One region of the Streptomyces sp. NPDC059452 genome, then DNA from elsewhere that is predicted to be linked to it. Evidence: riboswitches for the same ligand, from Rfam matches in the RefSeq annotation. Region 1 holds a riboswitch; the other holds the start of a gene.

Region 1 (4,216 bases):
CCTCGCCCCGGGCGCGCTCGCCCGCCCCGCCCCCTGGCCCGATCGGGCGCCCGCCCCTGGCATGATCGGCCGACATGAGCGACGCGCCACCACCACGCCACATCCTCGTCATCGGCATGGGTGCCGGTGACCCCGACCATCTGACCCTCGCCGCGATCAAGGCCATGCGCAGGGCGCAGGTCTTCTTCGTACTCGGCAAGGGCCGGGAGAAGGACTCCCTGACCCGGCTGCGGCGGGACATCCTGGCCGAGCACCTCACCGGCCCCTACCGGGTCGTGGAGGCCGAGGACCCCTGGCGGGACCGCACCCAGGACGACCGCGGGCGCTACACGACGGCGGTGCACGACTGGCGCCACCGCCGCGCCGACATCTGCGAACGCCTGATCATCGAGGAGCTGGCGCCGGGGGAGTGCGGGGCGTTCCTGGTGTGGGGCGACCCGTCCCTGTACGACAGCACCCTCGCGATCCTGGAGGACATCCGGGACCGGGGGACGGTGGAATTCGGCCATGAGGTGATCCCCGGCATCAGCAGCGTCTCGGCGCTCGCCGCCCGCCACCGCACCTCCCTGAACCAGGTCGGCCGCCCCATCCACATCACCCCCGGCAGACGGCTCGCCGAGGGGTTCCCGGACGACGACGGCGACATCGTCGTGATGCTCGACGGCCACGAGACCTTCACCCATCTGACGGGCCGGGGCCTGTGGATCTACTGGGGCGCCTACATCGGCACCCCGGACGAACTCCTGGTCTCCGGACCGCTCGACGAGGTCGCCGGGCGGATCAGCCGGGTGCGCGCCGAGGCCCGCGAACGGCACGGCTGGATCATGGACACGTACCTGCTGCGCCAGGGCCCGGGGACGCCGGGCGGCGCGGGGGCCTGAGGGCGCCTACGCCTCAGGCGGCGCGGGCGGCGCTTGCGGCCTGCCCGGCCGGGCACCCCGGAGGCGCGGGCGGCGTCGGCCGCTGATGGGCCCCGGCCCGTGAGCGGGGGCCCGGACAAGGAGTGGCGGGCCGGGCGAGGCGCGGGCGGCCGCCGCACCTCGTCGTCGGACCCGGCCGGAGGTCAGCTCCGGGACTCGTGCGCCCTGATCACGCCGAGCCCGTGCCCGAGGCTCGGGCACTCGGCGGTGAGGTCGTTGCCCCGCACCAGATAGTTGTGCACGCGCCCATCGGTGGGCCGCTCGACGGCCCGGTACAGGGTGCCGTTCACGGTGATCGTCCAGTCGTCGCCGTCCTGGGCCCACCCGACTGTCTTCTTCATATGGCGCTTCCCTCATTCGTCGCCGCCGCGGGTCGGCGGCCGGGTATTGGCAAGAAGAACGGCCTGTGACGCTCTGTGGTTCCGGCTCGCCTACGCCATTCGGTTACATCTGGGTCACCATGCCCGCACGAACTGACCGCAAGTCAGCGAACCGGCGAAGAGGAGCGGAACCCGCGTCACCCGTTCGGAGGTCGTGTCTCATATCACCGTCCGAAGTGTGAACAACGGTGTGCGCCCGGCGGTCGCCCCCTTAGGGTGACCGGTGCAGCTGGTTCGCCCTGTCCGCCAGGCAGGGTGTCGTAAGAGGGAACCCGGTGGGAATCCGGGACTGCCCCGCAGCGGTGAGTGGGAACGACCGCCGTCATACGCACTGGGCCCGGCCGGGCCTGGGAAGCGACGGCCAGTAGGTGTCTGCCCCGGCAGGCGTGCCCGCGAGTCCGAAGACCTGCCCGTTGCCCGCACGCGACCGTTCGTGTGCGGAGTTCCCGGTGACCTCGTGGGCGGGTCGGCGTAACCGTCGGGTGGACGGACACGGTCAACGTGTCGGCTTTCCGCCCGATTCGTCACCCCTTCGCGTCCGCGTCCCGTCCCGGGATCAGCTGGATCCATGCTCGCGAAGGAGAGTCACGTGACAGCGAAGCCCGCAGCCGCGGCAGCACGGGCCACCGTGTACGGCTACCCCCGCCAGGGTCAGAACCGTGAACTGAAGAAGGCCATCGAGGGCTACTGGAAGGGCCGCGTGGACGCGGACACCCTCCGGCAGACCGCCGCCGAACTGCGCAGGGGAACCTGGCAGCAGCTCGCCGAGGCCGGAGTCCACGAAGTGCCGACCGGTGATTTCTCGTACTACGACCACGTTCTGGACACCAGTGTCATGGTCGGCGCTGTCCCCGAGCGGCACCGCGAGGCCGTCCGCACCGACGCCCTCGACGGCTACTTCGCCATGGCCCGCGGTACGCAGGACGTGGCCCCGCTCGAAATGACCAAGTGGTTCGACACCAACTACCACTACCTGGTGCCCGAGCTGGGCCCGGACACGGTGTTCACCGCCGACTCCGCCAAGCAGGTCGCCGAGTTGAAGGAGGCCCTCGCGCTCGGGCACACCCCGCGCCCGGTCCTCGTCGGACCCGTCACCTACCTCCTGCTCGCCAAGGCTGCGCCCGGGGTGGCCGCCGACTTCGAGCCGCTGACCCTGCTGGACCGGCTCCTGCCCGTGTACGCCGAGGTCCTTGCCGACCTCCGGGCCGCGGGCGCCGAGTGGGTGCAGCTGGACGAGCCCGCCCTCGTCCAGGACCGCACCCCGGCCGAGCTGAACGCCGCCGCCCGCGCCTACCGCGAGCTCGGCTCCCTCACCGACCGCTCCAAGCTGCTGGTCGCCTCCTATTTCGGACGGCTCGGCGAGGCCCTGCCGGTGCTGGCCAAGTCCCCGGTCGAGGGGCTCGCGCTGGACTTCACCGAGTCGGGCGCAGCCAACCTCGCCGACCTCGCGGCGGCGGGCGGACTGCCCGGCAAGCGGCTGGTCGCGGGCGTCGTCAACGGCCGCAACATCTGGATCAACGACTACGAGAAGTCGCTCGCCACCCTCGGCACCCTCCTCGGCCTCGCGGACCGGGTCGACGTCTCCGCCTCCAGCTCCCTGCTGCACGTCCCGCTGGACGCCCGGGCCGAGCGTGACATCGACCCGCAGATCGCCCGCTGGCTCGCCTTCGCCCAGCAGAAGATCCAGGAGATCGTCGTCCTGGCCCGCGGCCTGTCCGGCGGCACCGAGGCCATCGCCGCCGAACTCGCCGCCAACCGGGCCGACCTGGCCTCCCGTACCGACGCCGTCATCACCCGCGACCCGGCCGTCCGGGCCCGTACGGCGGCCATCACCGACGCCGACGGCCGCCGCTCCCAGCCGTACGCGGAGCGGACCGTCGCCCAGCGCACCCACCTCGGGCTGCCGCTGCTGCCGACCACCACGATCGGCTCGTTCCCCCAGACCACCGAACTCCGCACCGCCCGCGCCGATCTGCGCGCGGGCCGGATCGACGAGGACGGGTACGAGGAGCGGATCAAGGACGAGATCCGCGAGGTCCTCTCCTTCCAGGAGAAGGCCGGGCTGGACGTCCTGGTGCACGGCGAGCCCGAACGCAACGACATGGTGCAGTACTTCGCCGAGCAGCTCACCGGCTACCTCGCCACCCAGCACGGCTGGGTGCAGTCGTACGGCACCCGCTACGTCCGGCCGCCGGTCCTGGCCGGGGACATCTCGCGCCCCGAGCCGATGACGGTGCGGTGGACGACGTACGCGCAGTCGCTCACCGAGCGCCCCGTCAAGGGCATGCTCACCGGCCCGGTCACCATGCTCGCCTGGTCCTTCGTCCGCGACGACCAGCCGCTCGGCGAGACCGCCCGCCAGGTGGCACTCGCCCTGCGCGACGAGGTCGACGACCTGGAGGCGAGCGGCACTTCGGTGATCCAGGTCGACGAGCCCGCACTGCGTGAGACGCTGCCGCTGCGGGCCGACGAGCACGCCGCGTACCTGGAGTGGGCGACGGAGTCCTTCCGCCTCGCCACCTCCGGGGTGCGGCCGGACACCCAGATCCACACCCACATGTGCTACGCGGAGTTCGGCGACATCGTCCAGGCCATCGACGACCTCGACGCCGACGTCATCAGCCTGGAGGCGGCCCGCTCGCACATGCAGGTCGCCCGCGAACTGGCCGCCCACGGCTACCCCCGTGAGGCCGGACCCGGCGTCTACGACATCCACTCCCCGCGCATCCCGAGCACCGAAGAGGCAGCGGCCCTCCTCCGCAAGGGACTTGAGGCCATCCCGGCCGAGCGCCTGTGGGTGAACCCCGACTGCGGCCTGAAGACCCGGGGGTGGCCCGAGACCCGGGCCTCCCTGGAGAACCTGGTCGCCGCCGCGCGGGAGATCCGCGCGGAGCTGCCCACCGAAGCGGCGTGATC
Region 2 (5,334 bases), on a different contig from region 1:
CGCCCCCACCCGGCACCCGTCGAGGAACGGCTCCCCGCCCCGTACATCGGCCACCCCGTGGTGGATCTCGTACCCCTCCACCGCCTCACCCAGCGCCGAACCCACCGGCCGCGCCAGCGTCTTGGCCCGGTCGAAGCGAATCCGTACGGGAAGGACCCCCAGCCCGTCCACGACCCCCGCCCGCGACTCCACCTCGTCCTCGATGCGCTCACCGAGCACCTGGAACCCGCCGCAGATCCCCAGCACCGGCCGCCCCTCCGCCGCCCGCCGGACCAGCGCGTCCGCCAGCCCCCGCTCGCGCAGCCAGGCCAGCGCCTTCACCGTGCCGCGCGTCCCGGGCACGATGACGAGGTCCGCGTCGGCCAGTTCGTCCGCCCGGTCCACGAACCGCACGACGACGCCCGGTTCGGCGGCCAGCGCGTCCACATCCGTGAAGTTGGACATCAACGGCACCGCGCAGACCGCGACCCGCAGCACGTCCTCCCCGTGGGGCGGCGCCACGACCGACTCACGCACCGCACCCCGCAGGGACACCCGCAGGCCGTCCTCCTCGTCGATGCCGAGCCCGTGGGCGTACGGGAGGACCCCGTACGTCCGCCGCCCGGTCAGCCCGTACAGCATGTCGAGCCCCGGTTCCAGCAGCGAGACGTCACCCCGGAACTTGTTCACCAGGTAGCCCGCCACCAGCGACTGGTCCTCGGCGCTCAGCAGCGCCGTCGTCCCGAAGAACGAGGCGAAGACCCCGCCCCGGTCGATGTCGCCGACCACGAGTACGGGGAAGCGGGCCGCCCGCGCGATCCCCATGTTCACGATGTCGGTGCGGCGCAGGTTGATCTCGGCCGGTGACCCGGCCCCTTCGCAGATCACCGCGTCGTACGTCGACCGCAACTGCTCCAGACAGTCCACGACCGTCCCGAGCAGCGCCTCCTGACGGCCCCCGTGGTAGCCCCGGGCGCTCATCTCTCCCACCGGCTTGCCCATCAGGACGACCTGGCTGGAGCGGTCGCTGCCGGGCTTGAGCAGTACCGGGTTCATCAGGGCCGTCGGCTCCACCCGGGCGGCCTGCGCCTGCATGGCCTGGGCGCGCCCGATCTCCGCGCCCTCGCGGGTGACGAAGGAGTTGAGGGACATGTTCTGCGCCTTGAACGGCGCGACTTTCACGCCCCGGCGCACCAGCCAGCGGCAGATGCCCGCTGTGACGACGCTCTTGCCCGCGTCCGAGGTCGTCCCCGCGACCAGCAGCCCGCCGCTCATACCCTGCCCCGCTTCCGTTCCACGGCCAGCCTGCCCGCCACGCACACCCCGAGGGCCAGTGCGCCCACCCGGCGCGACAGCCGCACCGCGCGTTCGATGTCCGCACTCCGCACGTCCCGGCCGGACGCCCCGTTCAGGACCGGCCGGTGCTCCACGCGCCCCGCGTACGCCAGCGTCCCGCCGAGCCGTACGCCGAGCGCCCCCGCGAACGCGGCCTCCACCGGTCCCGCGTTCGGGCTCGGGTGGCGCCCCGCATCCGCCCTCCAGGCGCGTACGGCCTCCGTCGGCCGCCCGCCCGCCGCCACGGCCAGCGCCGCCGTCAGCCGGGCGCCCGGCCACCCCACCACATCGTCCAGCCGGGCCGAGGCCCAGCCGTAACGCCGGTGGCGGGGCGACTTGTGGCCGACCATCGCGTCGAGCGTGTTCACGGCCCGGAACCCGACGAGCCCCGGCACCCCGCCGATCGCCCCCCACACCAGCGCGCCGACGACGGCGTCCGAGGTGTTCTCCGCGACCGACTCGACGACCGCGCGGGCGATCTGCGGCCCGTCCAGGGAGTGCGGATCGCGCCCGCACAGGTGCGGCAGCCGCTCCCGGGCCACCTCCAGGTCCCCGGCGGCCAGCGCGCCCCCGATGGCACGGGCCTCCCGGCCCAGCGACGTACCGCCGACGACCGACCAGGTGGTGGCGGCGGTCAGCGCGACGGCGAGCGCGGGACGGTCCCGTACGGCACGGGCGGCGAGTGCGGCGGCCCCCACGGCGCCTCCGGCGCAGATCAGGGTGTGCAGCGCGCCCCGCCCCCGGTCGTCGCGCCACAGCAGGGACTCCACCCGGGCGGCGGCCCGGCCGAAACCGGCGACGGGGTGCCCTCGGCGCGGGTCGCCCAGCAGAGCGTCGGCGATCAGCCCGGCGGTGGCGCCGTACGCGAAGACGCGACCGGCACGCACCTGGCCACGGGCACGCACATCGGCACCGGCACGCACCCCGGCGCGCACATCGACACGCACGGGGTCAGGCCGTCGCGGGTCGGGACGTTCCGGCGTGAAGGGGCACGGGATGCGGCGCTCGGCGGCCAGGCATGGCGTTAAGTCCTTAACTCAGGGTCCGCGCCCTGGTTCGACGTGACCGGCGACGAGAGTCTCCTGGCTTCCGGATCCGCAGTTCCCCCGGCCTTCCAGCCCGCGTGGTGGGGGCCGTGACATCCGGTGTGGGGGAGTGCTCCCCGGTGACAGTGGCGGGACCGCGCCGGATTCGCACCGGCTTCCTCTTCTGTCGCCGTAAATGGCTCCGGCAGTCCACCACGCTGCGAGAACGGCCGTCAACTTGCTGTTGACCTGCGGAGCTCCAGTGTGCGCAGACGCACATCGGGCCGGACACACGGTGGTGTGTCCGGCCCGAAGGAGTGCGGAGGGGGTGCGGTGGGGCGCGTCAGGCGACGATCAGATAGATGCCGTACGCGACCGCCGCCACGCACGCCGCGAAGCAGGCGTACGCGCTGGTGCGCGCCAGTACGGCCGAACCGCCGGAGGCTCCGGCGCCGCCGGCCGGGGCCGACAGCTTGGAGAGAGCGACGATGCCCACGGTGAAGAGGGCGACCAGGACGACGGTGACCACGAGACTGACACCGAAGACGGAGGCGAGAGCTGCCCAGTCGATTTTCATACGGATCTGTCCTTACACCGTGGCCGAGGGCCGCGCCGTGTCGTCGGGCGCCGCGGTCGGAGCCGGGATGGTGGTCGAGAGGTCGGTGGGGTGGGCGCCGAGGGTGGGCGGCGGCTGGACCGCGGCGATGGCCGTGGTCACGACGCCCTGGGGCTCGACGTCGGCGACTGTGCCGTGGTCGGCCGTGCCGTCCGTGTCGTTGACGTTGGTGTGGTCGACCGGCTCGCGGCGCGAGGCCAGCCAGATGGCGAAGGAGCCGCCGACGAGGATGACCGCGGTGGCGGCGATGCCCCACGGACCCTGCTTGGTGAGGAACTCGGCACCCGCGCCGACCAGGGCCGCGGCCGGGAGCGTCAGACCCCAGGCGACGAACATCCGGGTGGCCGTGGACCAGCGGACCACACCGCCCTTGCGGCCGAGGCCCGCGCCCATCACGGCACCGGAGCAGGACTGGGTGGTGGAGAGCGAGAAGCCGAGGTGCGAGGAGGCCAGGATGACCGTGGCCGCGCTGGTCTGGGCGGCGAAGCCCTGCGGCGGCTGGAGGTCGGTCAGGCCCTTGCCCATGGTGCGGATGATGCGCCAGCCGCCGAGGTAGGTGCCGAGCGCGATGGCGACACCGGCCGAGACGATGACCCACATGGGCGGGTTGGAGCCCGGGGCCAGGACACCGCTGGTGACCAGGGCCAGGGTGATGATGCCCATCGTCTTCTGGGCGTCGTTGGTGCCGTGGGCGAGCGAGACGAGACCGGCGGAGGCGATCTGCCCGGCCCGGTAGCCCTTGGCGGTCGACTTCTGCTGGTTCGGGTCGGTGACGTTCCGGTTGATCCGGTACGTCAGCCGGGTGGCCAGCATCGCGGCGATACCGGCGACCAGCGGGGCGGCGATCGCGGGCAGCAGCACCTTGGTGACGACGGTGCCGCCGTTGATCGAGGACCAGCCGGCCGACATCACGGCGGCGCCGATCAGACCGCCGAACAGGGCGTGGGAGGAGCTGGAGGGCAGCCCCAGCAGCCAGGTGAAGAGATTCCACAGGATGGCGCCGACGAGCGCCGCGAAGATGACCTCGGTTCTGATGCCGTCTTCGTTGACGATCCCGCCGGAGATCGTCTTGGCGACCTCCACCGACAGGAACGCGCCGATCAGGTTGAGAACGGCGGACATGGCCACCGCTGTCTTGGGCTTCATCGCGCCGGTCGAGATGGTGGTCGCCATCGCGTTGGCGGTGTCGTGGAAACCGTTCGTGAAATCGAACACGAGAGCTGTTACGACCACAATCGCAAGCAGCAGCGTGATGTGTTCCATTTACCCAGGCAATCGTTCGACGTCAGTGGCTCGTGGACCGTAGGCAACCTGGGTGAACGGAAGATGAACTGGGCGGGTCGCTGTGGTGACCCCAACTGGAGTCGAGTGGTTCCGTTTGTGTGCGGGAGGGGCTGCGGAAGGCCGGTGGGGCACCGGCTGGGCTGCCCTTTACCCCTCATTGGCGAAGACTTTGACGGGCCGTTCCGGCCCCGGAAGAGATCCCCGTCACGTGGGGGATCACGTTCCGCTTCCGGGTCGTCACCCCTACGCTCGCCCCATGAACGAGCAACAGCCGGAATCCGTCGTCCGGGCCTGGCGGGAGGTGGTCGACACCGCCCGCCGGAGCGCCGCCGACGGCCTGGTCGTCGGCACCTCCGGCAATGTGTCCGCCCGGGTCGGGGACCTGGTCCTGGTGACCCCCAGCGGGGTGCCCTACGACCGGCTCGGACCGGGGGACGCGGTCGGGGTGGACCTCACCGGGCGGCAGGTGCTCGGGGAGCTGAGGCCGACCAGCGAGCTCCCCCTCCACCTCGCGGTCTACCGGGAGACCGGGGCCGCCGCCGTGATCCACACCCACGCGGTGCACGCCACCGCCGTCTCCGCGCTCGTCACCGAGGTGCCGCTCGTGCACTACGCGGCCGCCCTCCTCGGCGGTCCCGTCCGCACCGCCCCCTACGCCCGCTACGGCACCCCCGAGCTGGCCGACGCCATGCTCGCCGCCCTCCGCGACCGCACCGGCTGCCTGCTGGCCAACCACGGCACCGTCACCTACGGCTCCACGCTCGACCGGGCCTACGAGCGCACCGCGCAACTGGAGTGGCTCTGCCGGCTCTGGCTCACCGCGAGCTCCCTGCCGGGCCGCAGCCCGGCCCTGCTGAGCGAGGCCCAGCTGGACGAGGTGACCGAGGCGCTCAAGGGGTACGGGCAGCCGGGGTGACCTGTCCGGGGCTTCCTGACCGGCCCGCCCCGCGCCCCGCAACCGCGCCACGCCACGCCACGCCACGCACCCGCCCCGAGCCCGCGCCACGCACCCGCCCCGCACCCGCGCCCCGCGCCCGCACCCGCGCCCCGCACCCGCGCCCGCGCCCGCGCCCGCGCCCCGCACCCTCCCCGCCA

What was found. A riboswitch is a leader RNA that binds a small molecule or an ion and turns the genes downstream of it on or off. The one in region 1 is predicted to bind cobalamin.
Region 2: linked by a shared signal. The riboswitch ahead of ACFW9Z_RS32140 (cobalamin biosynthesis protein) and the one ahead of metE (5-methyltetrahydropteroyltriglutamate--homocysteine S-methyltransferase) in region 1 are both predicted to bind cobalamin.

Annotation. Positions count from the first base shown of each region.
Region 1 is NZ_JBHYVE010000034.1:179-4,394, reverse strand. Features, by position in the region: gene cobF (precorrin-6A synthase (deacetylating)) at 75-881, shown strand; gene ACFW9Z_RS31450 (hypothetical protein) at 1,064-1,261, opposite strand; cobalamin riboswitch at 1,514-1,729, shown strand; gene metE (5-methyltetrahydropteroyltriglutamate--homocysteine S-methyltransferase) at 1,890-4,214, shown strand.
Region 2 is NZ_JBHYVE010000036.1:27,392-32,725, reverse strand. Features, by position in the region: gene ACFW9Z_RS32145 (cobyric acid synthase) at 1-1,254, opposite strand, end outside; gene ACFW9Z_RS32140 (cobalamin biosynthesis protein) at 1,251-2,201, opposite strand; cobalamin riboswitch at 2,390-2,523, opposite strand; gene ACFW9Z_RS32135 (hypothetical protein) at 2,683-2,916, opposite strand; gene ACFW9Z_RS32130 (anion permease) at 2,929-4,218, opposite strand; gene ACFW9Z_RS32125 (class II aldolase/adducin family protein) at 4,496-5,155, shown strand.